DNA from 4 places in the Bradyrhizobium sp. USDA 4510 genome. Region 2 is predicted to be linked to each of the others. Evidence: predicted binding sites of a transcription regulator. Region 2 holds the regulator's gene; each other region holds the start of a gene.
What was found. The regulator PhoB, encoded in region 2, activates phosphate uptake and scavenging genes when phosphate is short. The targets are predictions, from matches to a motif close to TGTCATNNANCTGTCAT.
Positions count from the first base shown of each region.

Region 1 (7,860 bases), 5.3 Mb from region 2:
ACTGGCCCCGGAACGGGCGCCGCAATTGCGGCGATGATCGCGGGCGATGCGCCGCCGTTCGAGGTGCGGGCATTTTCGCCCGCCCGGTATATCGCGTGACTCGCGCGAGACCGCCTGCAATGCTTGGCGATCAAGCGCGCGGCAACCGAGGGGCAGGATGAACTACGTCTGGGATTTCGGCATCCTTGCCAAGTACAGCCATCTGTTCTGGCTCGGGCTCGGCTGGACCATCGCCTACACGATCGGCACCATCATCCTCGGGACCCTGATCGGCCTGATCGTCGGCATGCTGCGGCTGCGGCGCATTCCCGTGATCGACTGGCTCCTGATCGCCTATATCGAATTGTTCCGCTGCACGCCGCTGCTGGTGCAGATCATCTGGTTCTACTACGCGTTTCCGGTCGTGATCGGCGTCAACATCCCGGCGCATGTCGCCGCCGTCAGCGTGCTGTCGCTCTATGGCGGCGCATTCTACGCCGAGATCGTGCGCGGCTCGATCGAGAGCGTGCCGATCGGGCAGTGGGACGCGGCGAAGGCGCTCGGCTTCCGCGGCTGGCGCCTGATGCGGCTCGTGATCCTGCCGCAGGCGCTGAAGCCGATGATGGCGCCCTATGTCAACCAGTCGGTCACGCAGCTCAAGAACACCTCGCTGGTCTCGATCATCGCGGTACCCGATCTCGTCTACAACGCGACCTTGATCAACGCCGACACCTACCGGCCGCTCGAGGTCTACACCATCGTGGCGCTGATCTATTTTGCGATCCTGTTCCCGTCGACGCTGGTGGCGAGGCGGTTGGAGCGCGGGCTGACCTACGACAAGGTGTGAGTTGCCTGACCTCTCCCGCTTGCGGGGGAGGTCGGATCGCATCGTTAGGTGCGATCCGGGTGGGGGCTCTCTCCATACATAGGGTGTCGCTTGTGGCGACACCCCCACCCCGGCCCTCCCCGCAAGCGGGAGAGGGAGATCACTGCCGTCTCGGCAATCGCCTCAGATACTCAACTCCACCGGTACATCCTCGGGCTTGACGCCGGCAAGGCCGAGGCCCTTGACGAACCATTCGCGCATCTGGCCGATGCCGCGGTTGTAGTCGATCCACACCGAGAGAAAATCGCGCCAGCGCTTGTCGGCTTCGCGCCGTACCGCCGTGCCGCTCGCGATCGTCACCGATGGCGAGGCCAGGATCTTGTAGGTGCCGAGGTTCGGGTTCTTGGCGATCGCGGTCAGCCCGAGCACCAGCGCGTTGACCACGCAATCGACGCGACCCGATGACATTTCCAGCATCACCTCGTCGCGCGACTTCAGCGACTTGATGGTGGCGTTCGGCGCAAAGCGGCGCGCCACCGCCTCGTTGGCCGAGCCGACGTCGACCGCGATCTTGACCTCGGGCTTGTTGATGTCGGCCCAGGTCTTGGCTTCCAGCCCCTTCTTCAGCATCGCGCCGAACGGATGCGGGAACACCAGATTGGTGAAATCGACCACCAGCGCGCGCTGCGGCGTCGGGTTGAGCGCGAAGCCGAGGTCGATCTTGTTGGCCTGCAGATCAAGGATTGAATTGCCGTAGGTCGACTCGACATACTCCAGCTTGACGTCGAGCAGTTTGGCCAGGTCGTTGGCCATCTCGATCGAGAAGCCGGACCAGGTGCCCGAGGCGAGGTCCTTGTTGAAATAGGGCAGCTCGCCCGGCAGCACCGCGATCCGCAGCACCTTGTTGGCCCGGATGCGATCCAGCGTGTTGTCGGCTGGCGTCTGCGCCGAGGCCGGCGTTGCCATCGCGGCCGCGAGCGCCGCGCCGCTGCCGATCCCGAGCGCATAGCGCAGCGCGTCGCGGCGATCTTCGGAGATTTTGATGTCGTCGGATTGAGTCAAGCGGGCCTCCCTGCACCAGATCGGGGGAAGCCTAGCGTCGGTATCCGGTGCCAGCAAGTGCGCGCGCCTGCACCATTGGTAGGCAAGGCGAGGGCGCGGTCGCCTACGTGCCGGACTTCACCTCTCCCGCTTGTGGGGGAGGTCGAATAAGCCGCGAACCGCGCCCCTAGGGGTTAGCAACGATAGGTCATGTTCGCCCCTGTGACCGAAGAAAAGAAAACGGCGGGGAAGCTCAGTTCGGCTACCCAATCGAGCACTTGGTTGTCTGTCTGGGTTTCTGGACTTGAAAGGTGTGGAAATTGAAAAAGCACCGTCCCGTGAATGTCCAAAAGAACGAGACGATCGATAACCCAAACATCACCGTCGTCGGTCGAGAAAAATTTTGCCAGCAATTCTGCTGTTCCGTCAGAACGAAGCCTGAGAGTGGGGCCGTTGTTCAGGGTGCCGTTCAAGAAGCCGGACAGCTTGCAATCGCCGTAACGAATAGGCGCGCTCCAACTGAGGTCAAGGGTTTGGATAGCATGTGTCGCAACACCCTTATAGCTTTCTGGCTGGTCGGTCGCCGAGCTTTTGCTTTCAAGATGTTCTTTCAACATAGCGTACGCCTCCTTCTAGCCCGCGAATTGCGAGCAACCTCTGGTTTAAAGGGAGGGCGCAAAAGGACCAGTGAGCTGCCTCACAATCTCCAATCGCGATTTAGTGATCCTCCCCGTAAGCGGGGGAGGACAGAGCGTGCTCGTGCCCAGAATCAATATCGTCCCGGCACGTACATCTCCTGCGGGATCGGGCCGCGGTGATAGTCCGGGTTGCGCACCCGCGGCGGCAGCACCACCGGCTGGTGGGTGACCGCCTGATAGGGGATCTGGCTCAAGAGATGCGAGATGCAGTTGAGCCGGGCGCGCTTCTTGTCGACTGCATCGACGATCCACCACGGCGAGTCCTGCAGGTGCGTGCGTTCCAGCATCGTTTCCTTGGCCTTGGTGTAGAGCTCCCAGCGGGTCCGCGCCTCGACGTCCATCGGGCTCAGCTTCCACTGCTTCAGCGGATCCTGGATCCGCATCGAGAAGCGGAACGCCTGTTCCTCGTCGGTGATCGAGAACCTGTATTTCAGGAGGACGGTGCCGGAGCGGATCAGCATGCGCTCGAATTCCGGCACCGAGTTGAAGAATTCCTCATACTGCTCGTCGCTGCAGAACCCCATCACCTTCTCGACGCCGGCGCGGTTGTACCAGCTGCGGTCGAACAGCACGATCTCGCCGCCGGCCGGCAGATGCGAGACATAGCGCTGGAAGTACCATTGCGTGCGCTCGCGCTCGTTCGGCGCCGGCAGCGCCGCGATCCGGCAGACCCGCGGGTTGAGCCGCTGGGTGATGCGCTTGATCACGCCGCCCTTGCCGGCGGAATCGCGGCCCTCGAACAGCACGACGACCTTCTTCTTCTCGTGCTGCACCCAGTCCTGCAGCTTGACCAGTTCGCCCTGCAGCCGCAGCAATTCGCGGAAATAGAACTTGCGGTCGATCGACGGCCTGCCGGCGGCGCCGTCATGGTCGAGCTCGTCGAGCCTCATGTCGTCGAGCTCGAGCTCGAGTTCCTCGTCGAGGCTGTCGGCCATCTCCTGATGGATGCGGGCGCGCAAGGCTTCATCCCGCAAGGCTTCGTCCCGCAAGGCTTCATCCCGGGAGGCTTCGTCGGTGAGGGCTGAGGTCGTCATGAAGGTCCGTCTTTCAGTGTGTTAGATGGATCGGACGGCAGCATTGACGGGCGATGTTACCCCTCTATGACAATGCCGTGACCGCTGTTTCACGCCGCCGGGCGGACTGTGCTAACAAGCCGACAAAACCAAAAAGGGAGATGTGCCGATGATTTCGCTCACGCCAAAAGACGTCCTGCCGGAGGACGGCACCGCCGGCACGCTGGTCGGGCGGGTCTGGTTGCCGCAGGCCGGCGGGCCCGCCGTCGTCGCGGTGCGGGCAGACGGTGTGTTCGATGTCACGGCGCGGTTCCCGACGGTGAGCGCGCTCTGCGAGGAAAGCGATCCCGCGGCCGCGCTGCGCGCCACGGGCGGCGAGCGGATCGGCGATTTCGAGGCGATCCTCGCCAACACCCCGCCCGACGGCCGCGACAAGGCCAGGCCGCACCTGCTGGCGCCGGTCGATCTCCAGGTGCTGAAGGCCGCCGGCGTCACCTTCGCGATCTCGATGCTGGAGCGCGTGATCGAGGAGCGGGCGCGCGGCAATCCGTCCTCGGCGGACGCGATCCGCAAGGAAGTGGTGCGCCTGGTCGGCGACGATCTCTCCAAGCTGAAGCCCGGCTCCGAGCAGGCGGTGAAACTGAAGCAGGTGCTGATCGATCAGAATGCCTGGAGCCAGTATCTCGAGGTCGGCATCGGTCCCGACGCCGAAGTGTTCACCAAGGCGCCGACGCTGTCCTCGGTCGGATCAGGCATGGATGCCGGGCTGCATCCGAAGTCGACCTGGAATAATCCGGAGCCGGAGGTCGTGCTTGTTGTCTCCGCCGCCGGCAAGATCGTCGGCGCCGCGCTGGGCAACGACGTCAATCTGCGCGACTTCGAGGGGCGCTCGGCGCTGTTGCTGTCGAAGGCCAAGGACAACAACGCTTCCTGCGCGATCGGCCCGCTGCTCCGGCTATTCGACCAGACCTTCTCGCTCGACGATGTCAGGAAGATGGATGTCGGCCTGACCGTGACTGGCGCAGACGGCTTCGTGCTCGAGGGCCATTCCTCGATCAGCAAGATCAGCCGCGACCCGACCGATCTGGTCGCCCAGACCATCGGCCCCGTGCATCAATATCCTGATGGATTTGCGCTGTTCCTCGGCACGATGTTCGCGCCGGTCAAGGATCGCGATGCCAAGGGCGAGGGTTTTACCCACAAGCGCGACGACATCGTGACCATCGCCGCGCCGCAGCTCGGCAAGCTGGTCAACCGGATGCGCAATAGCGACGAATGCGAGCCCTGGACCTTCGGCGTCGGTGCGCTGATGAAGAACCTCGCACAGCGCAAGGTGCTGTGAGGATCAGGACGGGGCGGCGAGTCCACTACCTCGGCCACTTCGTCGGCCGTGTGCGGCCTGTCGCGTGGCGGCAGGTCGGCGCCGAGTTGCGCCGACAATCCGGCGACGTTCAGCCGCCTCTCGCAGCGCGTTGAACGACGACGATGGTGACTGTGCCGAAGCGTCGGCGTTGTCGAACATGTTCAGAAACCTGCGCGGCAGATCGACCGTGTGGCGCAACTTGAGCGCGCTAAAACACGCGGAATTTGCCGCTTTTTCCTAGCTTTATGTGAACCAGTTCATCCTCGTTCGCGCCGGTCCGCTCCAGCATATCGGCTCGACGCGAACAGAAGGAGTCGCGGACATGAGCGAGCAGCCATCAAACGGAATGCCGGATTGGCTCACCACCGATATGCTGGTCATTGCCGTCTCACTGGCCATCATCGTGATTGGGATATGGATCGCGCCGTAGCCTGGTTGTCGCGGCGAGGCCGTCCAGCCGGGCAGGGCGCCAGCGCCAATCACTGGGTTGCCCGACGGCGCAAGCCTCTTTTGCAAAACGGAACGAGATGCAAAGCTCGGACGATTCACACACTCAGTGCCGTCCCTGCGAAAGCAGGGAACCCATAACCCCAAATGCAAATTGTTAAGCGATGCTGCAACGACGAGTCCCTCTCACAACAACTGCTGCGCCGTATGGGTCCCGGCCTTCGCCGGGACGACACTGTGGGGTTGGCGTCATTCGAGTGACCAACCAACGCCCTCACACCGGCAACGCCGTCGAATACTTCACCTGGCTCAGCGCAAAGCTCGACTCGATAGAGGCGATGCCGTCGAGCCGGGTCAGCTTGTTCTTCAGGAATGCCTCATAGGAGGAAAGGTCGGCGGCGACGACGCGCAGCAGATAGTCGCGGTTGCCGGTCATCAGATAGCATTCGAGCACCTCGTCCCATTTCGAGATCGCGCGCGCGAAGCGGTTGAGGTCTTCCTCCTTCTGCCGCGCCAGCTTGATCGAGATGAAGACGGAGACGTGCAGCCCGATCGACTTCTGGTCGACGGTTGCGATGTAGCGAGAGATCACGCCGCGCTCCTCGAGCAGCTTGACCCGGCGGTGGCAAGGCGACACCGACAGCCCGACCTTGTCGGCGAGTTCCTGCATGGTCATGCGGCTGTCGGTCTGGAGCAGACTCAGGATCTTGCGGTCGATGGCATCGAGGGCAGGCATTGGGATGAACTCGTCAGTTGAAGTCGGATCGTGGGAATTTATCCCAATTTTTCCTGTGCTGTCGCGTGGAATTGAGATTTTCGCCGCCGCCTGCGGCAGTAACATTCCGGCATATCGCCCGGAGCATTGCCATGGGAATCGCGCCTGAACGCCTCGACATGCTGTCCGCCCTGGCCCGCAAGGTGCTGTGGCTGTCGTCATGGACCATCCATCACGCCAACCATGTGCGGCCCTCTACCGACGGGTTGAAGGTCGGCGGCCACCAGGCCTCGTCGGCCTCGCTCGCCAACATCATGTCGGCGCTTTATTTCTCGGTGTTGCGCCCGCAGGACCGCGTCGCGGTGAAGCCGCATGCGAGCCCGGTGTTCCACGCCATCCAGTATCTGTTCGGCCACCAAACCCGCGACAAGCTGGAGAATTTTCGCGGCTACAAGGGCGCGCAGTCCTACCCCTCGCGCACCAAGGACAGCGACGACGTCGACTTCTCGACCGGCTCGGTCGGCCTCGGCGTCGCGCAGACGCTGTTCGCCTCGCTGGTGCAGGATTACGTCAAGGCGCATGGCTGGCTGCAGGACCGGCCGGAGGGCCGCATGATCGCGCTGGTCGGCGACGCCGAGATGGACGAGGGCAACATCTTCGAGGCGCTGCTCGAAGGCTGGAAGCACGGCCTGCGCAACACATGGTGGGTGGTCGACTACAACAGGCAGTCGCTCGACGCCGTGGTGCGCGAGGGGCTGTGGGCCAAGTTCGAGACCATGTTCCGCAACTTCGGCTGGGACGTGGTGATCGTGAAGTACGGCAAGCTGATGCTCGAGGCGTTCGCCGAGCCCGGCGGCGAGGCGCTGCGGCGCTGGATCGACAACTGCCCGAACCAGATGTACGCCGCGCTCTGCTTCCAGGGCGGCGCCGCGTTCCGCAAGCATCTGCGCGACGACATCGGCGACCAGGGCGAGGTGTCGGCGCTGATCGAGCGCCGCAGCGACGACGAGTTGCTGGCGCTGATGTCGAATCTCGGCGGCCACGACATGGCGAGCATGATCGAGGCCTTCGAGGCGATCGACCATGATCGGCCGGTCTGCTTCATCGCCTATACCATCAAGGGTGTCGGCCTGCCGATGCAGGGCCACAAGGATAACCACGCCGGCCTGATGACGGTCGCCCAGATGGAGAAATGGCGCGCCGCGCAGAATATCCGCCCCGGCCACGAGTGGGACAAGTTCGAGGGCCTTTCGCAGGAGCCTGCGAAGCTCGAGGCATTCCTGGCCGAGTCGCCGTTCAACCGCGAGGGGCGCCGCCGCCTGTCGGCGCCAGAAATCGACGTGCCGGAACGGCTGGCCTTCAAGGCCTCGGCGCAGATGTCGACGCAACAGGGTTTTGGTCTCGTGCTGCACGAGCTGGCGCGCGGCGATAGCGAACTCGCCTCGCGCATCGTCACCGCATCGCCCGATGTCACCGTGTCGACCAATCTCGGCGCCTGGGTCAACCGCCGCGGCCTGTTCGCGAAGGCGGAGAACCACGACTTGTTCCGGCAGGAGAAGATCCCGTCCGCCTACACCTGGGAATATTCGCCGAAGGGACAGCACCTCGAGCTCGGCATCGCCGAGATGAATCTGTTCATCATGCTGTCGGCGCTCGGCCTGTCGCACCAGATCAACGGCGCGCGGCTGTTGCCGGTCGGCACGCTGTACGATCCCTTCATCGAACGCGGCCTCGATGCGCTGAACTATGCCTGCTACCAGGATGCCCGCTTCATGGTG
Region 1 is NZ_JBSSBT010000001.1:1,983,627-1,991,486, forward strand. Features, by position in the region: gene ACVMDN_RS08770 (NAD(P)/FAD-dependent oxidoreductase) at 1-99, shown strand, start outside; gene ACVMDN_RS08775 (amino acid ABC transporter permease) at 158-826, shown strand; gene ACVMDN_RS08780 (transporter substrate-binding domain-containing protein) at 989-1,867, opposite strand; gene ACVMDN_RS08785 (DUF6294 family protein) at 2,041-2,463, opposite strand; gene ppk2 (polyphosphate kinase 2) at 2,616-3,479, opposite strand; gene ACVMDN_RS08795 (fumarylacetoacetate hydrolase family protein) at 3,727-4,899, shown strand; gene ACVMDN_RS08800 (Lrp/AsnC family transcriptional regulator) at 5,642-6,103, opposite strand; gene ACVMDN_RS08805 (transketolase) at 6,235-7,860, shown strand, end outside.
Region 1: the regulator PhoB is predicted to act here: its motif matches at 3,634-3,650, upstream of ppk2 (polyphosphate kinase 2).

Region 2 (7,860 bases):
CCCGATCGGCATCGCGATCGAGCTGCTCGCCGGCATCCCCTCGATCATCTACGGCATGTGGGGCTTCTTCGTGCTCGGCCCGTTCCTGGCCAACACGTTCCAGCCCTTCATGATCCGGATCTTCGAGGGCGTCCCGGTGCTGGGCGCGGTGTTCGCAGGCCCGCCGTCCTATCTCAGCCTGTTCAACGCCGCGCTGATCCTTGCGATCATGGTGCTGCCCTTCATCACCGCGATCTCGGTCGACGTGTTCAAGACCGTGCCGCCGGTGCTGAAAGAGGCCGCCTACGGCATGGGCTGCACCACCTGGGAAGTCGTCCGCAGCGTCGTGATCCCCTACACCCGCGTCGGCGTGATCGGCGGCATCATGCTGGCGCTCGGCCGCGCCCTCGGCGAGACCATGGCGGTGACCTTCATCATCGGCAACTCGTTCCGGATCTCGTCGTCGATCTTCGCGCCGGGCACCACGATCTCGGCGGCGATCGCCAGCGAATTCGCCGAGAGCGACGGCCTGCACCAGTCCGGCCTGATCCTGCTCGGCCTGCTGTTGTTCGTGCTGACCTTCTTCGTGCTCGCCGGCGCGCGGCTGATGCTGATGCGGCTTGAAAAGAAGGCGGGGAAGTAACGCCATGAACCCGATCTACAAATCCCGCCGCCGCAGCGACATCGTCATCCGCGCACTCTGTGTCGGCGCGGCGCTGTTCGGCGTTACCTGGCTGGCGCTGATCCTGATCACGCTGCTCTATAACGGCCTTGCCGGCCTCAGCGTGCAGCTGTTCACCCAGAACACGCCGCCGCCCGGCTCGACCGAAGGCGGCTTGCTCAACGCCATCGTCGGCTCGGTCATCATGACCGTGATCGGCGTCGGCATCGGCGCGCCGCTTGGCCTGTTCGCCGGCACCTACCTCGCCGAATACGGCAAGCACGACAAGCTGACCTCGGTGATCCGCTTCATCAACGACATCCTGCTCAGCGCGCCCTCGATCATCATCGGCCTGTTCATCTATGGTGCGGTGGTGGTGCCGATGCGCGGCTTCTCGGCGATCGCAGGCAGCCTTGCGCTCGCGGTGATCGTGATCCCGGTCGTGCTGCGCACCACCGAGGACATGCTGCTCTTGGTGCCCAATCCGCTGCGCGAGGCCGCCTCCGCGCTCGGCCTGCCGCGTTCGCTGGTGATCAAGCGGATCGCTTATCGTGCCGCGCGATCGGGTCTGATCACCGGTGTGCTGCTGGCGACCGCCCGCGTCGCCGGCGAGACCGCGCCGCTGCTGTTCACCGCGCTGTCGAACCAGTTCTTCAGCCTGGATCTGACCAAGACGATGGCCAACCTGCCAGTGACCATCAACAACTTCGTGCAGAGCCCCTACGCCTACTGGAAAGAGCTGGCGTGGAGCGGCGCGCTGCTCATCACATTCACCGTGCTCGCGTTGAATATCGGCGCGCGTATCCTTGGTGCCGAAAGGGCCGCAAAATGACCGAGCTTTCCGTCTCCACGACTGCCGCAGGCCACATTCCCCAGGTTCCGCTGCCGGAAGCGCCGCCGAAAGTCACGGTGCGCAACCTCAACTTCTATTACGGCGAGCACCACGCGCTGAAGAACATCAACCTGGCGCTCGGCACCAACCGCGTCACGGCGTTCATCGGCCCGTCCGGCTGCGGCAAGTCGACCCTGCTGCGCATTTTCAACCGGATGTACGACCTGTATCCGGGTCAGCGCGCGGTCGGCCAGCTGATGCTGGACCAGACCAACATTCTCGACCCCAAGCTCGACCTCAACTTGCTGCGCGCGCGGGTCGGCATGGTGTTCCAGAAGCCGACGCCGTTCCCGATGACGATCTACGAGAACATCGCCTTCGGCATCCGCCTCTATGAGAAGATCTCGAAGTCCGAGATGGACGACCGGGTCGAGAAGGCGCTGCGCGGCGGCGCGCTGTGGAACGAGGTCAAGGACAAGCTGAACGCCTCCGGCCTGTCGCTCTCCGGCGGCCAGCAGCAGCGCCTGTGCATCGCGCGCACCGTGGCGGTGCGTCCCGAGGTGATCCTGTTCGACGAGCCGTGCTCGGCGCTCGACCCGATCTCGACCGCCAAGGTCGAGGAGCTGATCCAGGAGCTCTCCGAGGACTACACGATCGCGATCGTCACCCACAACATGCAGCAGGCGGCGCGCGTCTCCGATAAGACCGCCTTCATGTATCTCGGCGAGCTGATCGAGTTCGACGACACCAACAAGATATTCACCTCACCGAGCGATCGGCGCACCCAGGACTACATCACCGGCCGGTTCGGTTGACCGGCGCATGATCCGGAAAAGTGGAAACCGGTTTTCCGATCAGGTCATGCTAAAATTCAGGACACGAAACCATGATCCCCGGGATCATGGTTGAGGGAGACAAGCGATGGCTTCTGAACATACCGCCAAGGCATTCGACAGCGACCTGCAGGAGTTGACTCGCCTGGTCGCCGAGATGGGCGGCCTGGTCGAACGGATGATTACCGAGTCGGTCGACGCGCTGATCCGTCGCGACGTCGCGCTCGGCAAGCGCGTGGTCGCCGCCGACATCGAGATCGACAATCTGCAGCGCAACATCGAAGAGCGGGCGGTGCTGACGATCGCCCGCCGCCAGCCGATGGCGATCGATCTGCGTGAGATCGTCAGCGCGATGCGCGTCGCCACCGACCTCGAGCGGATCGGCGACCTCGCCAAGAACATGGGCAAGCGCGTCGCGGCGCTGGAGAGCGATTTCCAGCCGCTGAAGCTGATCCGCGGCCTCGAGCACATGACCGACCTCGTGCTGTCGCAGGTCAAGTCGGTGCTCGACGCCTATGCCGCGCACGACCTGCCGGCGGCGATGAACGTCTGGAAGGGCGACGAGGAGGTCGATGCGATCTGCACCTCGCTGTTCCGCGAACTGCTCACCTACATGATGGAAGATCCGCGCAACATCTCGTTCTGCATCCATCTGATGTTCTGCGCCAAGAACATCGAGCGGATCGGCGATCACGCCACCAATATCGCCGAGACCGTGTTCTACATGATCGAGGGCCAGCAGATCACCGACAAGCGCCCGAAGGGCGACATGACCACTTTTGCCACCACGGTGCCGGGCAACTGAGGCATGATCGGCAAGCACGGAACCGGCAAGAGCGAAACTGGATGATCCTCGCGACAAATCGTTTCCGCGGGGACTATGCTCAAGGAAGTAAGCGTTTCGGTTTGCGTCTGGGCAACGGATCACCACAGAGAAAGAACTTAAACCGATGAGCGCACGCATTCTGGTAGTCGAAGACGAGGAAGCGCTGACGACGCTGTTGCGCTACAATCTCGATGCGGAAGGCTACGATGTCGAGACGGTGGGGCGCGGCGACGATGCGGATACAAGGCTGAAGGAGCGCGTTCCCGACCTCGTGGTGCTGGACTGGATGCTGCCGGGCCTGTCCGGCATCGAACTGTGCCGCCGCCTGCGGGCGCGGCCCGAGACCAAGCAGCTTCCGATCATCATGCTGACCGCGCGCGGCGAGGAAAGCGAGCGCGTGCGCGGGCTTGCCACCGGCGCGGACGATTACATCGTCAAGCCGTTCTCGGTGCCGGAGCTGCTGGCGCGGGTGAAGGGCCTGTTGCGCCGCGCCAGCCCGGAGCGGCTTGCGACCGTGCTGACCTACGGCGACATCGAGCTCGACCGCGAGAAGCGCCGCGTGGCGCGCTCGGGCCGTCCGATCGATCTCGGGCCGACCGAGTATCGCCTGCTCGAATTCTTCCTTGAGCATCCCGGCCGCGTGTTCAGCCGCGAGCAATTGCTCGACAGCGTCTGGGGCCGCGACATCTACATCGATGAGCGCACCGTCGACGTGCATATCGGCCGCCTGCGCAAGCTGCTCAATCCGGGCCGCGAGCAGGATCCGATCCGCACTGTGCGCGGCGCCGGCTACGCGCTCGACGACCGCTTTGCCAAGGCCGAGCCGCAGCCGTAACGGCCATGCGGCATTCATAAACCGCAACACGGCGTCGTCCCGGCGAAACCCGGGACCCATACGCTGCGGCCAGCGCAATCGGCACGCGGCCAGACGGCTTTCTAACAACACCCATTCGTGGTTATGGGTCCCGGCCTGCGCCGGGACGACGCTGGTGATATAGCCGGGCTGGGTCACACAAAAAAATCCCCGCTTTCGCGGGGATTTGTCTTTGAGGTCTTCCGTCGTTTTCCCGAGTGCTCACTTGATCTGCGGTTTCGCCGACGGCCGGCGGCGATCGGCGGCGGGCTGGTAGGCGACGCGCGAGTGATGCGCGCAATAGGGCAGGCCGCCGAGCGCTTTGCCGCCGCAGAAGAAGAATTCCGGGCTCGAGGGATCGCCGACCGGCCAGTGACAGGTGGCCTCGTTGAGCTCGAGCAGCGACAGCCGCTGGCTCATCGGCACCACATTGTCGTAGGAGATCGGATCGGGCTCCATCTCGGCCTCGAAGGCGTGCGCCAGCGCGGTGTTGCCGCGCGAGACCGGGCGCGCCACCCGCATCATGTGCTGGGCGGGGCGGGCCTTGCGCTGCCGCGGCGCGGCCGTGGAGGGTGCCTTGGCGCGGCCGGAGAGGCCGAGCCGATGCACTTTGCCGATCACGGCGTTTCGCGTCACATTGCCAAGTTCCGCCGCGATCTGGCTGGCCGACAGGCCGGACTCCCAGAGCTTCTTCAGCTGCTCGACGCGATCGTCGGACCAGGTCAATACAGTCATCGCATTCTTCCCTTCGCGTAGCGCCGGCCAATCATTGGAGCGGCGCTGCGAGCCAATCTGGACAAATATCCCTGCGGCCAGAATCCCTTAGCCCTCGCCGGGCACGGTGTTGCGCCCGAACGTTTACGCGAGACACAAAGGCTACTTAGAGGGTCCAGTACCGCCGCACGAGATGTCGTACCCGACAGGCCAAACGCTACAATATGGCGTGACTCTGGCGCAAGAGTCCGCGGTCGTGCGTCCACATGTTCCCACACAGTTAAGCATCGCGATGAGGCTTTTCCACCGCACCGGAATGCTCCGGATTGCGCTCGTTTCGCATTGCAGGAAGGCCACTTCGTGGCGATTGACACTTACCGACCGCAGCATAGAATGCCCGCCACGTGCCGCCCGCAAAGGCGGCCGTTTTGTTTTCCGAAGCTGGCCGTTGCTGCGCTGGCGTCAAGGCGCGCGGCAATTGTCGGCTTAAAAACCGTCAGTGATCGTCATGACCAACGCTGCCACGTCGCATCTGCTCCCCGTCTTCGCCAGGGTCGATCTCGGTTTCGAGCGCGGTGAGGGCGCCTGGCTGATCGCAACCAACGGCGACCGCTATCTCGATTTCACCTCGGGCGTCGCGGTCAACGCGCTCGGGCACGCGCATCCGCATCTCGTCAAGGCGCTGCAGGAACAGGCGACCAAGCTCTGGCACATGTCGAACCTGTTCAAGAGCCCGGACGGCGAGGTGCTTGCCGCGCGGCTGTGCGAGCAGAGCTTTGCCGACTTCGTGTTCTTCTGCAATTCCGGCGCGGAAGCGATGGAGGGCGTGATCAAGCTGGTCCGCCACTATCACTTCTCCAAGGGCCATGGCGAGCGCTACCGCATCATCACCTTCGAGGGCGCCTTCCACGGCCGCACGCTGGGCACGCTGGCGGCGACCGGCTCGGCGAAATATCTCGAGGGCTTCGGCCCGCCGATGGACGGCTTCGACCAGGTGCCGCATGGCGACATCGACGCGGTGAAGAAGGCGATCGGTCCGCACACCGCCGGCATCCTGATCGAGCCGGTGCAGGGCGAGGGCGGCGTGCGCTCGGCGCCACAGGCGTTCTTCAAGGCACTGCGCGCGCTGTGCGACGAGCACGGCCTGCTGCTCGCCTTCGACGAGGTGCAGACCGGCATGGGCCGAACCGGCGAGCTGTTCGCCTACAAGCGCACCGGCGTCACGCCGGACGTGATGTCGCTGGCCAAGGCGCTCGGGGGCGGTTTCCCGATCGGCGCGGTGCTGGCGACCGCGCAGGCCGCGGCCGGCATGGCGCCCGGCTCGCACGGCTCGACCTTCGGCGGCAATCCGCTCGCGGTCGCCGCCGCCAATGCCGTGCTCGACGTCATGCTGAAACCCGGCTTCTTCGAGCATGTGCAGAAGATGTCGCTGCTGCTCAAGCAGAAGCTCGCCTCCGTCGTCGACCGCTATCCCGGCGTGCTGTCGGAGGTACGCGGCGAGGGGCTGTTGATCGGCGTCAAGGCCGTGGTGCCGTCGGGCGACCTGATCGCAGCGCTGCGCAGCGAGAAGCTGCTCACCGTCGGCGCAGGCGACAATGTGGTGCGGTTCCTGGCGCCGCTGATCGTGACCGAGTCCGAGATCGACCAGTCGATCACCGCGCTCGAGCGCGCCTGCGCGACATTGTCGGTGGCGCAGCCGAAGAAGGCGGCTGGATAATGAGCAAGCCGGTCCGTCACTTCCTCGATATCAACGAGCTGCCGCTCGGCGAACTGCGCAACATGCTGTCCGCCGGAGCCGCCATGAAGGCGAAGCTGAAGGCGCATGAGAAGGGCAGGAAGCCGCTCGAAGGCAAGACGCTGGCGATGATCTTCGAGCGCCCGTCGACCCGCACAAGGGTGTCGTTCGACGTGGGCATGCGCCAGCTCGGCGGTGAATCCATCATGCTGACCGGCGCCGAGATGCAGCTCGGCCGCGGCGAGACCATCGCCGACACCGCGCGCGTGCTGTCGCGCTATGTCGATGCGATCATGATCCGCATCCTCAACCATGACGCGCTGCTCGAGCTCGCGGCTCACGCCACCGTTCCCGTCATCAACGGCCTGACCCGGCGTTCGCATCCCTGCCAGGTGATGGCCGACCTCATGACCTATGAGGAAAACCGCGGCTCGATCGAGGGCAAGACCGTGGCCTGGACCGGCGACGACAACAACGTGCTGGCCTCCTGGGCGCATGCCGCCGAGCGGTTCAAGTTCCAGCTCAATGTTGCGACCCCGCCGGAGCTGTCGCCGAAGAAGCCGATGCGCGACTGGATCAAGGCGACCGGCGCGCCGATCATGCTCGGCACCGATCCGGAAGCCGCCGTGCGCGGCGCCGACTGCGTCGTCACCGACACCTGGGTGTCGATGGGCGACAAGGAGGGCGAGCACCGCCACAACGTGCTGCGGCCCTATCAGGTCAATGCCAAGCTGATGTCGCTCGCCAAGCCGGACGCACTGTTCATGCACTGCCTGCCCGCGCATCGCGGCGAGGAGGTCACCGACGAGGTGATCGACGGGCCGCAATCCGTGGTGTTCGACGAGGCGGAAAACCGCCTGCATGCGCAGAAGGGCATTCTGGCCTGGTGTTTCGACGCGGTCGCGTAGTCGGAGATCAGTAAGCGTTGTCGTCCCGGGCAAGCGAAGCGCGACCCCGGACCCATAACCATCGCTGTCAATCGTTGCGAAGGCTGGGGCACCAGCTTGATGCAAGCAACTCACATCGGTGGTTATGGGTCCCTGCTTTCGCATGCTTTCGCAGGGACGACGGAAACATCCGCGTTAGTGAACCCCTTTATTTCATGGTCCGAGACCCCAGATAGAGCGCCATGGTTTCACAATCCCCCGACATCAAAATCACGCCCGAGGCGCCGGTTCGCGCGCCCTCAGCGGTTCCGGTCGACGATGCCGTGCTGGCATTCGAGGTCGGCGCGCTGGACCTGCGCGGCCGGCTGACCCGGCTCGGCCCCGCGCTCGACGAGATCCTGCACAAGCACGATTATCCGCCCGCGGTCGGCAAGCTGCTCGGCGAGGCGATCGTGCTGACCACGCTGCTCGGCTCGTCGGTCAAGTTCGAGGGCCGCTTCATCCTGCAGACCCGGACCGAAGGTCCGGTCTCGCTCCTGA
Region 2 is NZ_JBSSBT010000001.1:7,323,740-7,331,599, reverse strand. Features, by position in the region: gene pstC (phosphate ABC transporter permease subunit PstC) at 1-622, shown strand, start outside; gene pstA (phosphate ABC transporter permease PstA) at 627-1,472, shown strand; gene pstB (phosphate ABC transporter ATP-binding protein PstB) at 1,469-2,287, shown strand; gene phoU (phosphate signaling complex protein PhoU) at 2,394-3,110, shown strand; gene phoB (phosphate regulon transcriptional regulator PhoB) at 3,256-3,966, shown strand; gene ACVMDN_RS34145 (GcrA family cell cycle regulator) at 4,207-4,719, opposite strand; gene ACVMDN_RS34140 (aspartate aminotransferase family protein) at 5,207-6,415, shown strand; gene argF (ornithine carbamoyltransferase) at 6,415-7,341, shown strand; gene ACVMDN_RS34130 (Hsp33 family molecular chaperone) at 7,563-7,860, shown strand, end outside.

Region 3 (7,860 bases), 2.4 Mb from region 2:
ATGCAAGCCGCTCGGCGCATTGGTACCGCGGCGCCTATCTCGTCAACAGCTTCGGCCATTGCGCCGAGTGCCACAGCCCGCGCAATGTCCTCGGCGGCATCGTCACCGCGCAGCGCTTCGCCGGTGGTCCGAATCCGGAGGGCGAAGGCTGGGTGCCCAACATCACGCCGAGGGGGATCTCGGACTGGAGTGTGAAGGATATCGCCTATTTCCTCGAGAGCGGCCAGACGCCGGACGGCGATAGCGCGGGCGGATCCATGGTGCGCGTGATCCGCAACACCTCGCGACTGTCGTCGTCGGACCGCGACGCGATCGCCGAGTACATCAAGTCGCTGCCGCCGGTCGAGGGACCGCCGAAGCCGGTGAAGAAGGAGAAGGAGAAGGAGTTGTAAAGCGGGATGGGTTTGGTTGAATCGGCTCGCCGCGGTTTCGGTTCACCTCTCCCAAAGGAGAGGTGAACTCTCGATGCCGTTCAAGCTCGACCTCATCTCATCATGCTCTCGCGGGCGCGTCCTACTTCGCGCCGAACGCCTTGAAGGTGATGATCGTGAGGGTGTCCTGGATGCCCGGGATCACCTGAACCTTTTCGTTGATGAAATGGCCGATGTCGGTGTCGTGGTCGACGTAGAACTTGACCAGGAGGTCGTAGTTGCCCGCGGTGGAATAGATCTCGGACGCAATCTCGGCCTCCGCCAGTGCGTTGGCGACGGTGTAGGACTGGCCGAGCTTGCATTTGATCTGGACGAAGAAAGGAACCATCAAAGTCGTCTCCGGGGATTTCCGCGACTATAGGCCCAAAACGGGCGGCCAAGGCAAGGGGGCGAGGCAGGGGGGCAAGGTGAGGCCAACTTGCGGTAAGTCAGGCGAACTTGCTGCCGATCGGCGGCCGGGCTAGGACAGGCCATGGTCTTGTTCGTGATGGTCTCATTCGTATCAACCACTGGCGCTGCAAGATGACGCCGGTCGCGCTCACCATTGCCGGCTCGGACTCCTCGGGCGGGGCGGGCATCCAGGCCGACCTCAAGAGCTTTGCCGCGCTCGGGGTCTATGGCGCCTCCGCGATCACGGCGCTGACCGCGCAGAACACCATGGGGGTCAGCGGCATCCATCCGGTGCCCGCGTCATTCGTCGCCGCCCAGATCGATGCGGTGTTCTCCGACCTCGAGGTCGGCGCGGTCAAGATCGGCATGGTGGCGCAGGCCGACACGATCGCAGCGATCGCCGATGGGCTGAGGCGCTGGGCGCCGCGCCATGTCGTGCTCGATCCGGTGATGGTCGCAACCTCCGGTGATCGGCTGCTTGCCGCCGAGGCGGTCGATGCGCTGAAGGTCCTGCTGTTTCCGCTGGCCTCGCTGATCACGCCGAACCTGCCGGAAGTGGCGGCGCTCTTGAACGACCCGGTTGCCTCAAGCGAGGCCGACGTCGAGCGACAAGGCAAGCGATTGCTGGCGATGGGATGTCGCGCGGTGCTGGTCAAGGGCGGCCATGGGCACGGCGCCGAGAGCATCGACTATCTGATCGACGCCGAGCACAGCATCGCGCTAGCTGCGCCGCGGATTGCGACCGCCAATACGCATGGCACCGGCTGCTCGCTGTCCTCGGCAATCGCCGCAGGGCTCGCGAAGGGCGAGAGCATGGAGACCTCCGTGCGCAACGCCAAGGCCTGGATCACGCAGGCGATCGCCGAAGCCGATCGCTTCGCCGTCGGCCACGGCCATGGGCCGGTGCATCACTTCCACGGATATTACTGACGCTCTTGTAGCCCGGATGGAGCGCAGCTAAATCCGGGACCAGTTCATCCGCGGATGCAGGACCCCGGATTGCGCTTCGCTCCATCCGGGCTACGCATTCGATCGCTTCGCTGTTCCATCGCGCTGTGCAGGCAACACAACGCCTCTTCCCCACAGCCGCGACCGCCGATGTCGCCAGATTGTCGCACGCTGCTGTTATCCGCAGAGAAGCGGCGTACTGCTGATTCTCGTTAACTGTTTGTGGGGCCTTGGGTCGCAGGGATCGTCATCGCCTTGTCATAGGAATCTGTTAGGTGCACAGGCATGGGAAGTGACTCCTTGAGTGAAGAAAGTCCCGAGCGGCACTTTCGCACTTTGTTTATCTCCGATGTCCATCTCGGAGCCCGCGGTTCGCAAGCCGACCGCCTGCTCGACTTCCTCCGTTCTCACGATGCCGACACGATCTACCTTGTTGGTGATATCGTCGACGGCTGGGCGCTGAAGTCGAACTGGTACTGGCCGCAGACCCATAATGATTTCGTGCAGAAGATGCTGCGCAAGGCGCGCAAGGGCGCCAAGGTGATCTACGTCCCGGGCAACCACGACGAGTTCCTGCGCAAATATTACGGCACGCATTTCGGCGGCATCGACGTGGTGGAGAACACCGTTCACACCGGCGCCGACGGCAAGCGCTACCTCGTGATCCACGGCGACATTTTCGATCTCGTGGTGCAGAACGCGCGCTGGCTCGCCCATCTCGGCGACAAGGCCTACGACTTCGCGATCCAGATGAATCGCTTCGTCAACTTCTTCCGCAAGATGTTCGGCGTGCCGTACTGGTCGCTGTCGCAATGGGCCAAGCTGAAGGTCAAGAAGGCGGTGAACTATATTGGCGCGTTCGAGGCGACGCTTGCCGGCGAGGCGCGGCGCCACGGCTGCGACGGCGTGATCTGCGGCCACATCCACTACGCGACGATTCATGACGAGCACGGCATCCGCTACATGAATTGCGGCGACTGGGTGGAGAGCTGCACCGCGCTCGCCGAGCACGAGGACGGCCATTTCGAGATCATCACCTGGACCGACCCGGTGCGCCGGATCGCGCCGGTTCCGCGAGTGACGGCACGCGCTGCATGACGCATATCCTGGTCGCGACCGATGCGTGGCATCCCCAGGTCAACGGGGTTGTCCGCACGCTGACCATGATGGCACAGGCGGCGAAATCGCTCGGCGTCGAGGTGAGCTTCCTGACGCCGGACGAGTTCCGCACCTTCGCGATGCCGAGCTATCGCGATCTGAAGCTGGCGCTGCCCTACCGGGCCAAGGTCGCAAGTCTGATCGAGGCGGCGAGGCCCGACAGCATCCATATCGCGACCGAGGGCCCGATCGGGCTTGCGGTGCGCCGCTATTGCCGCAAGCGCGGCCTGCCGTTCACGACGAGCTTCCATACCCGCTTCCCCGAATACGTCTCGGCGCGGACGCCTGTCCCGGAAGCCTGGGTGTGGCGCGCATTGCGCTGGTTCCACCGGCCGAGCCGGGCGGTGATGGCGGCGACCCCGGCGCTGGCGGCCGAGTTGCGTCAGCGCGGCTTCCGCAACGTGGTGCTGTGGTCGCGCGGCGTCGATACCTCACTGTTCCATCCGCGCGACGTCGATCTCTGCCTGCCGCAGCCGGTCTATCTCAGCGTCGGCCGGGTGGCGGTGGAGAAGAATCTCGCGGCCTTCCTCGATCTCGATCTGCCGGGAACCAAGGTCGTGGTCGGCGACGGCCCGGCGCGGGCGGCGCTGGAGCGGAAATATCCGGACGCCGTGTTCCTCGGTGCTCGTCATGGGGAAGAATTGGCTGAGATCTACGCCGCGGCCGATGTGTTCGTTTTCCCGAGCCGTACCGATACGTTTGGTCTGGTGCTGCTTGAAGCATTGGCGAGCGGCCTGCCGGTTGCCGCTTTTCCGGTCACCGGTCCCCGCGACGTGATCGGCGCGGCGCCGGTCGGCGTGCTCGACGAGGATCTGCGCCATGCCTGCCTGGAGGCGCTCAGCATCCCGCGGCAGGCCTGCGTCGATTTTGCCGCGCTCCACACCTGGCAGGCGTCGGCCCAGGTGTTCATCGATCGCTGCATGAACGTCCGCCCCGCGCCGCCGGACGGCGAGGGGGAGGCGCTCGAATTCGGTGCCGAGGAGCACCATTTTGTGGCCCTGCCGGCCAGCCAGCCGATCTCGCACTAGACAAATTCACGCTAAATCGTCTTGCCGGGCTGCGCCCCGCCGCGATACAAATCGCGAATGACGGACACCGTTCTCAATCCACCCGTCGCTGTCGCGGACATCGATGCCGCCGCAAGGGTGGTCGCGCCGTTCGCGGTGCGCACGCCGCTCCTGACCTTCCCCGTTCTCAACGAACGCGTCGGCAGCCAGGTTTTCCTCAAGCCCGAAATGCTGCAGCGGACCGGATCGTTCAAGTTTCGCGGCGCCTTCAACAAGCTCGCCTCGATCCCGCAGGACAAGCGGAGCGGCGGCGTCGTCGCGTTCTCCTCGGGCAACCACGCCCAAGGCGTTGCCGCGGCGGCCAAGATCCTCAACATGCAGGCGACCATCGTGATGCCTGCGGACTCGCCGATCACCAAGCGCGAGCGCACCAAATCCTACGGCGCCGAAGTCGTGCTCTACGACCGCGATCGCGACGACCGCGAAGCGATCGCCAACGGCATTGCCGGCAGGCGCGGCGCGACCCTGGTGCGCCCCTACGACGATCCCTTCGTGATCGCGGGCCAGGGGACCGCCGGCCGTGAGATCGCCGAGGACATGGCCGCGCTCGGACTGACGCCCGACATCGTGGTCGCGCCGGCTTCAGGTGGCGGATTGATCGCGGGTGTTGCGACCGCTGTGAAGGCGAAATATCCGCAGGCCCAGGTGATCGTCGCCGAGCCCGCGGGCTATGACGATCATGCCCTTTCGCTCAAGGTCGGCCATCGCGAGGCGCATGCGGTTGCGCCGCGCACCATCTGCGATGCGCTGATGGCGATGATGCCGGGCGAACTGACCTTCGCCATCAACAGCAAGCTGCTCGCGAATGGCGTCAGCGCCTCAGACGACGAGGTCGGCGCTGCCGTCGCCTTTGCCTACCGCGAACTCAAGCTCGTGGTCGAGCCCGGTGGCGCGGTCGGGCTCGCCGCGCTGCTCGCCGGGCGGATCGATGCCAAGGGCAAGAACGTCGTCATCGTGCTGTCGGGCGGCAATGTCGACGCCGACCTGTTCGCGAAACTCGTCGCCTGACGCCAGCATGTTGAGAAGAGGCGCGGGCAGGGCGGTGGTCGCTTCTGCCCCGTTTCGTTGCGCTGCACGACGGATCAGTGCCTGAAGCCGCCACGATGGCCGCCGCCAACTCGGCCGAAGTGCGAGCTTGATGAACTTGAACGGACGGCGGTGTGGCCGTCACCTGATCTCGTCCGGCTGATTGGTGTGCCTGCCGCGGTATCGCCGAAGAAATAGAAATCAGAAGTCAGCGACGAGCTTTCCCACGGCGCCTGCCGACCGTCGGTCGTTGAGTTGACCTCGAGGCGAACGCGCTTGAACGGCTGCTCGATCGGCAGATTGGGCTTGCGCGCCAGCGGCAGGGCGCGTTGGTGATCCGCGTTGTTGTTCGAATCTCGTTAGCGCCTAGATCGAAACGTCGTTGGGCTTCTTTTGTTTGGAAATGTCTTTGCCAGTTCAATCCTGGCAGTGGCAGCCACGATGACGGCCGACCGCAAGTGATCAGTCGGCTGGCTAGAGCGCGATGAGATTGGGTTGAATCATCATCGCGCTTTAGCTCTTTTGTTTGAGCGTGATCTTTTCGGAAAACCGCTTCGCACTTTTCCGGATCATGCTTAGTTTGAAGGACGCTTGAATGCCGGATCAGTTAGCGCCCGGCTAAATGCGCTGACCATTGCTGCCGCCTCATGATCTCCACGATCATCGAGGATCCGATGAAGCGCCTTCGCACTCTCCTGCAATCCAGACAAGAGCGATGGATCGCGTTCGCACAAGACCCCTGCGATACACAGCGCAAGGGCCTCCGTGCCTATCTTTGCTTGGGCTAATGGATCTGCCGCCATCTCTCTCGCCTTTCATCGGACAGTGTCGAAGTCACGCCGCCTTGTCGATCGTCCGCTGTCGACTCCGGGCTTCAGTTTGTATGATGATGTTCGCTGTTGGAGGCGATCAACCCTTTTAATTCCTCGACAAGACGCCGCTTGATGAAGCTACGTTCGGCGTCCGTCAGTTGAGTGTCTAACAGCCTTCGGTACCGCCGTACATTTGCTTCGCGGGTCCACCGAGCATTCGCGCGAGATATCCTCAGCGGGCCGTGCCGCCTCGACGCAGCATGTCGTTCGGAATCGGAAACGGCACATACAGGCTTGCTGAAACGAGGTGTCCGCATGGCCATACCGGCGCGCGGCGGCGGATCACTTTCGTCGTCCAGACGTTTCAGCGCCGCCAGGATCTCGGCAAGGCGCAACCGGTGCGGAATGCCGGGCACCTCCCGAAGAGCCGGTTGGGATTCGACGACGTACATATCCGACGCCCAGGACGAGAGGATGACACGCTTCTCGTCCGTCGAGAGCCCAGAGTCATTCAATACATCGCCCGGTGAATTGTAGTGGGATACTGAATGAAAAAGCGGTTCATTGATGTTGGCGTTACGATTGACCTGGCTCATGGCAGTGTCTCCTGCTTTCTCCTTTCGTCCAGAGACGGGGTTGATAGAGGCCGGGATAGAGGTCGGCGACGGTTATGCGCCGCCGACTTCTGGCTTCAGTTGCTGTTGATCGCGATACGCTTGACATTCGACTTTGACTGCTCAGACTTCGGCAGCGTCACGGTGAGGACGCCGTTCTTGAAGTCGGCCTTCGCCTTGTCTTCCTCGACGCCATTTAGCGGAATCTGGCGCTCGAAAGCGCCGTAGTACCGCTCGCTGACGAACTTTGAATCGTCGCTGCGTTCGGCTTTCCTCTCGCCCCGGATCGAAAGGACGCCATTGGTGATTTCAACCCGAACATCCTTTTCGTTGAGACCTGGGAGTTCGGCGGAAACCGTAACCTCCTTATCGGTCTCATTCAGTTCTAGGCGTGGCCAGTTAAACTGGCCCTCCATCAACGGAGTGTTGACGCGACCGAATGAGCCGAAGCCGCGGAAGGCGTCATCGAACAGGCGATTCATCTCGCGGTGAAGCGTGAGAAACGGATCGAACGCCTCACGTCCCGTTGAGAGTTCTTGACCTTTCGTCCAGGGAACAAGATCCCGAATACCCATGATATCCTCCTTGACATGCAGCTGATCACGGCACCGACGGCTATCGTCCGTGCGTAACTTGACCCAACATCATGAAGCGGGCTCAGGCCGCCTTCTGCGTGATTTGTCCGGCAGGAGCGCCACTTCCGATGGCAATGCGCCGAGGCTTCATGGCCTCAGGGATTTCGCGCACGAGCTCGATCCGTAGCAGACCGTTGTCGAACGTTGCCGTCTTTACTTGCACGTAGTCGGCAAGGTTGAACTGTCGCTTGAACGGACGCGCCGAGATACCCTGATAGAGGTATTCGTGCTGGTCCTTGTCGCCCCTGCGACCTTCCACGGTCAGGACGTTCTGCTCGGCCGTCACAGAATCTCATCCTGACTAAAGCCAGCCAGCGCCACCGAGATCTGGTAACGGTCCTCTCCGAGCCGCTCGATATTGTAAGGCGGGTAAGTGTCTTCGGACCGATGCTGGGTCTCGTCGAGAAGACCGAAGAGGCGGTCGAATCCAATGCTCGAACGCCACAGGGGAGTGAAATCGTACGTCCTCATAGCCAAATCCTCCTGAGAGCAAGATGGGTACGAAGGAGCGCAAGACATTCGGTGCAAGACACCTGTCCGGCGCCCTGTTCGCTCTGCCGAGCCCGACCTGGCGCCCGGCACCGCCGTAAGCGGCAGAAATCCAATTAGAAAAGCGGCAATCAGTTTCAAGGGCGCCAGCAAAATTTTTTTGGATTGGCTTAGCTCGGCTATTTTGACCCGCACCAGAACTGAGTTCGTGCAGTTTGCCCCAAGTTCCTCTTGTGAGTTGACGATTTCGGTTTTGTCGGGACGCGAGCGAGTTCACTAAAGCCGCTTCA
Region 3 is NZ_JBSSBT010000001.1:4,973,091-4,980,950, reverse strand. Features, by position in the region: gene ACVMDN_RS23200 (c-type cytochrome) at 1-392, shown strand, start outside; gene ACVMDN_RS23195 (Lrp/AsnC ligand binding domain-containing protein) at 514-759, opposite strand; gene thiD (bifunctional hydroxymethylpyrimidine kinase/phosphomethylpyrimidine kinase) at 954-1,751, shown strand; gene ACVMDN_RS23185 (UDP-2,3-diacylglucosamine diphosphatase) at 2,055-2,867, shown strand; gene ACVMDN_RS23180 (glycosyltransferase family 4 protein) at 2,864-3,955, shown strand; gene ACVMDN_RS23175 (threonine/serine dehydratase) at 4,013-5,002, shown strand; gene ACVMDN_RS23170 (hypothetical protein) at 5,895-6,428, opposite strand; gene ACVMDN_RS23165 (Hsp20/alpha crystallin family protein) at 6,524-7,021, opposite strand; partial or broken gene ACVMDN_RS23160 (Hsp20 family protein) at 7,104-7,552, opposite strand.
Region 3: the regulator PhoB is predicted to act here: its motif matches at 2,015-2,031, upstream of ACVMDN_RS23185 (UDP-2,3-diacylglucosamine diphosphatase).

Region 4 (7,860 bases), 5.8 Mb from region 2:
TGTCGAGGCTCGGCTGCACCGCCAGGAACAGGATCGCGAAGATGTCCTGCAGCACCAACACGCCGAGCGTGATGCGGCCCGGCAGCGTATCCAGCTCGCGCTTCTCGTAGAGCACCTTGACGATGATCACGGTCGACGACAGCGAGCAGGCGACGCAGAGATAGATCGCGTCGAACTTGCCGCCGCCGACCGCAAGCCCGATAGCGGCAAAGAACGCCACGCCGATCAGGCAGCCGCCGATCAGCTCGCCGGCTCCCGCGAACAGGATGACCTTGCCGGCACGGATGATCTTCTTGAGGTCGATTTCCAGCCCGATCATGAACAGCATGAAGATCAGGCCGAGCTCGGAGATGACGCTGATCGATTCCTGGGACTTGACCCAGCCCATGCCGAATGGACCAATGAAAAAGCCGGCGATAAGGTAGGCCAGTATCAGCGGTTGCCGGGAGAAGTGGGCGAGCAGCCCAATCCCCCAGGCAAACAGGATACAGAGCGTGATATCGGGAATCAGTTCATGCATGCGTCAAAGACTTCCTGTTGCCGCAACCTAGAGGGCCGGGCGTGAGGATCAACCGAGCAATGTGTCACATCCGCGCAGGCGGCATTTTTCTCGCAGTTTTGCTCTGCCTGCTCACCGTGCGCATGTCAGAGGCGCTAGCACAATCCTCGGCAAGTATTGAACAAAATTTCGCGAACTCGTTGGCGACGGTGCCATCGGAGGGCCTCACCGCCTCCGGTGCATTCTACGTGCCGGTGTATTCCAGCGTGTCGATGAGCCAGGGCAAGCTCAGGGCCGATTTTTCGGTGACGCTCAGCGTGCACAACGCCTCCGAGACGAAGCCGCTAGTGCTGAAGCGGATCGCCTATTTCGACACATCAGGCAAGATGGTGGAGAGCTACCTTAAATCGCCGGTCGCGCTAAAACCGTTTGCGACCGTCGAGGTCGCGATCGCCACGACCGATACCCGCGGCGGCACCGGCGCGAATTTCGTGGTCGATTGGGCGGCCGCCGGCGAGATCGCGGAACCGGCGGTCGAGGCCTTGATGGTCGGCAGTGTCGGCGCAGGGCACTACGCCTTCATCAGCCAGGGCCGGCCGATCCGGCCGGTCGGCAAGAACTAACCTCATGGAAGGCCGCTTGCCGCGGCCTTCTCAACGATAACAACACGGAGCGAAACGTCCATGTCCACCTCAGCCCAGTTCGACTTTACACCGCTACTCGCGGCCGGCCTGCCTGCCCCGGCCGCACGCTGGACAGGGCTCGCCAAATACAGCTTCGTCGGCGGCAACAACGATCCCGACCAGGTCCCGGTCGACGGGCTGCTGGAGGCGGTCAACGCCGTGTTGAAGCGCGAGGGCAGGAATCTGGCGACCTACAATCTCGCGCACGGGCCGCAGGGCTATCTGCCGCTGCGCCAGTTCCTGACCGAGAAGCTGAAGCGCGACGCCGGGATTGCCTGCACGCCGGACGAGATCATGATCGTCTCCGGCTCGCTGCAGGCGCTCGATCTTGTCAATCACACCTTGCTCGCCAAGGGCGATACCGTGCTGATCGAGCAGGAAACCTATCAGGGCTCACTGAACCGGCTGACACGGCTCGGCGTCAATGCGGTCGGCATTCCCCTCGATGGCGAGGGCATCAGGATCGATGCGCTGGCTGCGGCACTCGCCGATCACAAGCGGCGCGGCATCACGCCGAAATACATCTACACCATCCCGACAGTGCAGAACCCGACCGGCTCGATCCTTCCCGAGAGCCGCCGCGCCGGGATGCTGAAGCTGTCAAGGGAATACGGCGTGCCGATCTTCGAGGACGATTGCTATGCCGATTTGATCTGGAACGGCGAACGGCCGCCCGCGATCTATGCGATGAGTAAGCATGGCGGCGTGATCCATATCGGCTCGTTCTCCAAATCGATCGCGCCTGCGCTGCGGGTCGGCTTCATCGTAGCGCCCTGGGGGATCATGTCGCGAATGCTGCCGCTGAAGACCGACGCCGGCTCCGGCGCACTGGAGCAGATGGTGCTCGCGGAATATTGCGCACCGAATTTTTCGACCCATGTGCCGCGCCTGACCAAGGGCCTGCGCGCCAAGCTCGATACGCTGATGGAGGCGTTGAACGAGCAGTTCGGCACCGCGGCCGAATTCGAGGCGCCCAAGGGCGGCATCTTCCTCTGGGTCAAGCTGCCCGACAATGTCGACACGCTGAAGCTCTATCAGGCGGCGCTTGCCGCCGGCGTCTCGATCAATCCGGGACCGGAATGGTCGACCAGCAAGGCCCATTCCGGCAGCCGGCTCCGCCTCTGCTTCGCCAGCCCCTCGCACGAGCAGATCCGCGAGGGCGTTGCCGCGCTGGCCGAGGTGTGCCGCAAGGAGTTCGGCGTGCCGGCGCGCAGCAGCAATGTGGAGAAGCGCGGCTAGATCATGATGACTTTGCGCTGAAGCGAGTTGCGGACTCCGATTCACCTCGCCCCTGCGGGGAGAGGTCGGAACGCATCGTCAGATGCGTTCCGTGTGAGGGGGAGCCTCCGCAACCTCAGCTATCACCGGATATGCGGAGGCAGCCCCTCACCCCAACCCTCTCCCCGTAAGAACGGGGCGAGGGAGCGCAGCGCGCTTGCGGTCGCCATTCGATCTGATCTCATCATGCTCTACGGATCTGCGCGCCTACCTCACCGAGAACGGCGCCTGATAGGGCCGGCCGAACGGCACGCCGTTGACCACGGTCTGCACCGGCTTTAGCAGCAGATTGCCGTCGCGCTTGTTGTTGCGGGTATCGACGAAGGAGACCGGGCCTTCGACGAGATCCATGATCGCGACGTCGCCGGGCGCGCCACGCTGCAGGGTGCCGACCTTCGGGGTCCGGTTGATGATCCGCGCCGGCGCCGAGGTCGCCATCGCCACCACCTGATCCAGCGACGAGCCCATCGCCAGGAACTTGCTCATCACGTTCGGCAGGAACGGAATGCCGGGCGAGTTGCCCGAGAAGACGTGGATGTCGGAGGAGATCGTATCGGGCGCGCAGCCGGCGGGGATCGCGACTTCGGCCACCGTGAAATCGAAGCTGCCGCCGCCATGGCCGACGTCGAACAGCACGCCGCGCTGCTTGGCCGCGAGCGCCGCCGGCAACAGCTTGCCCTCCTGGACGATATTGGTGAAAGCGCCGGACATGTTCGGCGCGCCGGAATAGGCGTGGGTCAGGATATCGCCCGGCCGCAGCAGATCGAGGATGTCGGACATCAGCTCCCTGGTCTCGACGCCGCCGATATGTACCATCATCCGCGCCGGCCAGCCGCACATCTCGCAGGCCTGGATGCCGCGCTTCAGCGGCTCGAGGCCGTGCTTGAAGATGACGTTTTCCGACATCCGCACCTTGACCCCGATCAGGAAGTCGGGGTTCTCGGCCAGCGCCATCGCGCAGGCTTCGACCTGGGCGTTGTCGATGTTGTAGAGCTCGGCCACCGGGAATGCCGACAGGCCGTTGTTGGCGATGTGGACGAAGGCGTAGATCCGCGCCCGCGATTGCGCGACGATGAAGCGCCGCAGCGCCGCGAGGTTGTTGACGCCGGCGTCGCCCGCCGAGACCACCGTCGTGGTGCCCTGGAATTGCACCAGCTCGTCGGCGGGAATGCCGATCGCCGATCCGTACGGGTAGACGTGGCAGTGCAGATCGACCAGACCCGGCATCACGAGCTTGCCCGACGCGTCAATGGTCCTGGCGGCGCGAGCAGCCGCGATATCGTCTTCGATCGCCTCGATGATGCCCCAGCGGATGCCGATGTCGCGCTTGCCGCGCAGCGACTGGCTGGGATCGATGACATCGCCGTTCTTGATCACGAGGTCGAACTTGTCGTCCGGCCCCATCGCCGCAGCGGCCGGCCTCGCGATGGCTGCGGCAGCGGCCGATCCCGTCACTTTCAAAAAATCCCGGCGTGAAAATTCGCTCATGGCAACGTCCCCCCGAACATTGATTTTTATGGCGCGATGATGCGTCGGACGCAGCGGTTAGGCAAGGCCGGGAAAGCCGCCCGTGCGCTCGCTCATCGGTTGTGCGCACCAACACGCGACGGCAGCAGCGTTCGAGGCAGTTGCTGAACAAGCGTTCAGAAAACTCCTCTGATTCCTGCGGAACGTTTCAATCTCCGTACGGTTTTCTCTTCGCTTATTTGAGGAGGATGAGATGAAAAAGATTGGCTTTGTTCTCGCGGCGGTTGGTGCGCTTGCGGTGGCCGTTCCGTCGATCGCGAGCGCCGAGACGGTCGTGATCAGACATGGCGGTCATCATCACTGGGACCGCGGCTGGGGCGCACGCGCCGAAATGCGCCATGACCGTGGCTGGCATCGCGGTTGGCATCATGGCTGGCATCACGGCCATGACCGGACGGTGATCATCAAGCGTCATCACTACTAAGGACCGACACAACGGAAAATGGCTCCTCACGGAGCCATTTTCTTTTCTGCTTCCTCAGGGCCAGCGGCCTCAATCCCACGCCGGCGCAAACCCCGGATTGACGCAGCGCATGTCCTTGGGCAGCGCGGCAATCGCCTTGCGGTCCGCGTCGTCGAGCTTGACCTTCAGTGCGTCGAGATTGGCCTTTTGGCTTTCGGCGCGCGAGGCTTTCGGAATAGCCGCCACTCCATCCTGATCGAGCAGCCATTTCAGCGCCACCTGCGCCGCGGTCGCATCATGCTTGCTGCCGATTTTCGCCAGCGTCTCGTCGGTGGCGAAGCGGCCCTGGGCGAGCGGACAATAGGCCACCAGCGGGATCGATTTCGCGGCGAGATATTTGCGCACCGGCGTCTGGTCCAGCATCGCGTGATATTCGATCTGGTTGCAGGCGATCGGCGCCTTGATGTCCTCGACCACGGTCTTGAGCAGCGCGGTGGTGAAATTGGCGACGCCGATCGCGCGAGTGCGGCCTTCCTCCCTCAGCTTCATCAGCGTCTCGAAGACGGCAGGCAGCTTCATACTCCGCGACGGCCAGTGCACCAGATAGAGATCGACGTGATCGAGCCGCAGCTTCTTCAGGCTGGCGTCGAACGCTGTCCGGATCGCATCCGGCGCCAGGTTCTCGTGCCAGACCTTGGTGGTCACGTGCAGGTCCCTGCGCGCGACATTCGAGGCAGCGATCGCCGCCCCGATCGCCTCTTCATTGCCGTACATCTCGGCGGTGTCGATATGCCGATAGCCGAGCCCAAGCGCGCTCTCGACCGCCGCGCGGCAGGTATCGCCCTGCATGCGGAAGGTGCCGAGCCCGAGCTGCGGCAGGCTGATGCCCTGTGTCTGCAGATTTTCCATGGATAGCTCCTGACGCGTGGGACGCCGATGCCATCGACGACGTCACGCCAGCAAATCGTTTCGTGGGAATGAAATTGGCAGGACTGCCGACACGCAGTCTGCCCGCAAACCGGGCCCTCGGGCAAGACGCCGGCAATCAAGATGTCGCGACGGATCAGAGACGGCGCTAGATGTGCTGCGCCATGATCTGGCCGGGCCGCGCGTCCGGCCGCGGCTCGATATAGACCGACCAGAGGTCGTGGTTGTCGACGTCCTTCAGCGTCACCGTCATCACGCCGGTCTTGCCGTCGATGTCGACGCGGCCGAAGAATTGCAGCCCGAAGCACGGCGCGAGATTGTCGCCCTGCTCGGCCGAGCAGCCCTTCTGGTACATCGCCTTCGGGCCAAAGGTGTTGTCGAGCTCGCCCGGCGACCAGGTGCCGGCATGCAGCGGACCGGAGACGAACTCCCAGAACGGCTCGAACTCCTGGAACACCGCGCGGTTCGGATCATAGTGATGCGCGGCGGTGTAGTGCATGTCGGCGGTGAGCCACACCGTGTTGCGGACCCCGGCGCGCTTCATGAAGGACAACAGATCGGCGATCTCGTGCTCGCGCCGCGCGGGCGGCCCGTCGCCGAGCGCGACCGCATCGAGGCTGACGAGGCCGATCGGCAGATCCGCCGCGATCACCTTCCAGACAGCATCCGACGCCACCAGCTCCCGCTTCAGCCAGGCGAGCTGGCTCTGGCCGAGGATGCAGGCGTGGTCCGGATCGCCCTGCTTGTTCCAGCTGGAATCGCGATAGGAGCGCATGTCGATGATGAAGACGTCGAGCAGCGGCCCGTAGGGAATCTTGCGGTAGACGCGGCCATCGCGCTCCGGCATCAGCCGCATGGGCATGAATTCGTGGAAGGCGCGGCGTGCCCGTGCCACCAGGCGCGAGCTGCCGTCCGCCTCATAGCCGGTCGCATCGGTGGTGCCGAGTGGCGACCAGTCGTCGGCCACCTCGTGGTCGTCCCACTGCGCGAACATCGGCACCTCGGCGTGGAAGGCGCGGAAACTCTCGTCGAGCCAGTTGTATTTGTAGTTGCCGCGAAACTGATCGAGGCTCTGCGCGACGACGGATTTCTCCTCGGTGACGATGTTGCGCCAGATCTCACCGTTTGGGAGTTTCTGCTCCGACGGCACCGTGCAATCGGCGTAGATGTGATCGCCGGAATGGATGAAGAAGTCCGGACGCTCGTCCAGCATGGTGCGGTAGCTGCGCAAGCCGCCGCGCGCGGGGTCGATGCCCCAGCCCTGCCCGACGACGTCGCCGGACCAGACGAACGAGACGGGACGCCGGTCGGCCGGCGCGGTTCGGAAATGGCCGACCCGGCTTTCGCCTGATGTGCCCTCGCGGTCCTCGAAGCGCACGCGATAGAACAGGTCCTGGCCCGGCGGCAGGCCGTCGAGCAGCAGCTTGGCGGTGAAGTCGCGCTCGGGCAGCGCATCGGCGGACACGGTGCGCAGGATGCTGGCGAAGCTTTCGACCGCGGCGCATTCGATGTGCATCCGCGCGGCGCGATCGGCGCGCGCCCAGATGACAGCGGAATCGCTTGCCACGTCGCCGGACTGGATGCCCGCAATCGCGGGCCGATCCGCGGCGCGGCTCAGATACGGTCTTGCCAGCGCGCCGAATCCCGCCAGCGCCGCGGTCGACGCCGAGCGCACCAGAAGCTGGCGCCGGGTGAGGCCTCGCCGCCTCGCGGAGTTCGCTGTCGGCATCGAATAACCTTCGTCGAATCGCAACGAAGGTTTTGCCTGCGCTCCTTGACTCCGGCCTTACGGTTTCTTGACTCTCCGCCGACGGTTTTGCGACGGCGGGATGACTCGGGGGCGGCTGCTGGGACGGCGGCCCCGGATATCGAGCGCTCAAGCACCAAACCCGTCATCCTGAGGAGGTCGCGAAGCGGCCGTCTCGAAGGATGAACGGCCCGTCCGTGGCCGATCCATCCTTCGAGACGGCCGCTTCGCTCGCACCTCAGGATGACGGGTCAAGGATTGACGCACTTCGAGAAAGCAGAGGCGCGAGAGCGCCGCCTCACCGATGCCAGTTGCAGATGCCGCCGGTGCGGCACGGCCAGGTCTGGATCCGTGTGTCACGGGCCTCCGCATCGAGCGGGTTCGAGTGGCGGCGCGCGAGCTTGGCACGGGCGGGCACGCGCGCTTCCGCGCGCTTCTTCTCGTGCGGCGCGGTCACCCTAGTGGTCCGCACGGCTTTCTTCGGCGCGACTTTCGGCTCCTCGACCTGCGGCTCGACATTCGCATGCTGATCGGGGCCATGGTCGGTCTTCGCCTCGACCGGAACGGGCTCGAACAGCGCCGGCGGGCCAAGCGGCTTCGGCGACAACACTGCGCGTGAAAGATCGAGGCTGAAGAACTCGCTGGGGCGATACTCGTCAGCCAACGCCACGCCGCCCAAAGCCAGGCACGCGGTACAAACGGTTGCAACAAAAGCGTTTTTCAGGACCATCAAACGGCCTCCTGAAATCACTCGAACAGACAGCCATCATGTAGGGGCTCGGGCGTACGAATCCAG
Region 4 is NZ_JBSSBT010000001.1:1,518,157-1,526,016, reverse strand. Features, by position in the region: gene ACVMDN_RS06755 (cation:proton antiporter) at 1-520, opposite strand, end outside; gene ACVMDN_RS06750 (DUF3124 domain-containing protein) at 580-1,122, shown strand; gene ACVMDN_RS06745 (aminotransferase-like domain-containing protein) at 1,183-2,421, shown strand; gene ACVMDN_RS06740 (amidohydrolase family protein) at 2,668-3,948, opposite strand; gene ACVMDN_RS06735 (hypothetical protein) at 4,181-4,411, shown strand; gene ACVMDN_RS06730 (aldo/keto reductase) at 4,481-5,299, opposite strand; gene ACVMDN_RS06725 (alkaline phosphatase D family protein) at 5,466-7,046, opposite strand; gene ACVMDN_RS06720 (hypothetical protein) at 7,363-7,794, opposite strand.
Region 4: the regulator PhoB is predicted to act here: its motif matches at 7,136-7,152, upstream of ACVMDN_RS06725 (alkaline phosphatase D family protein).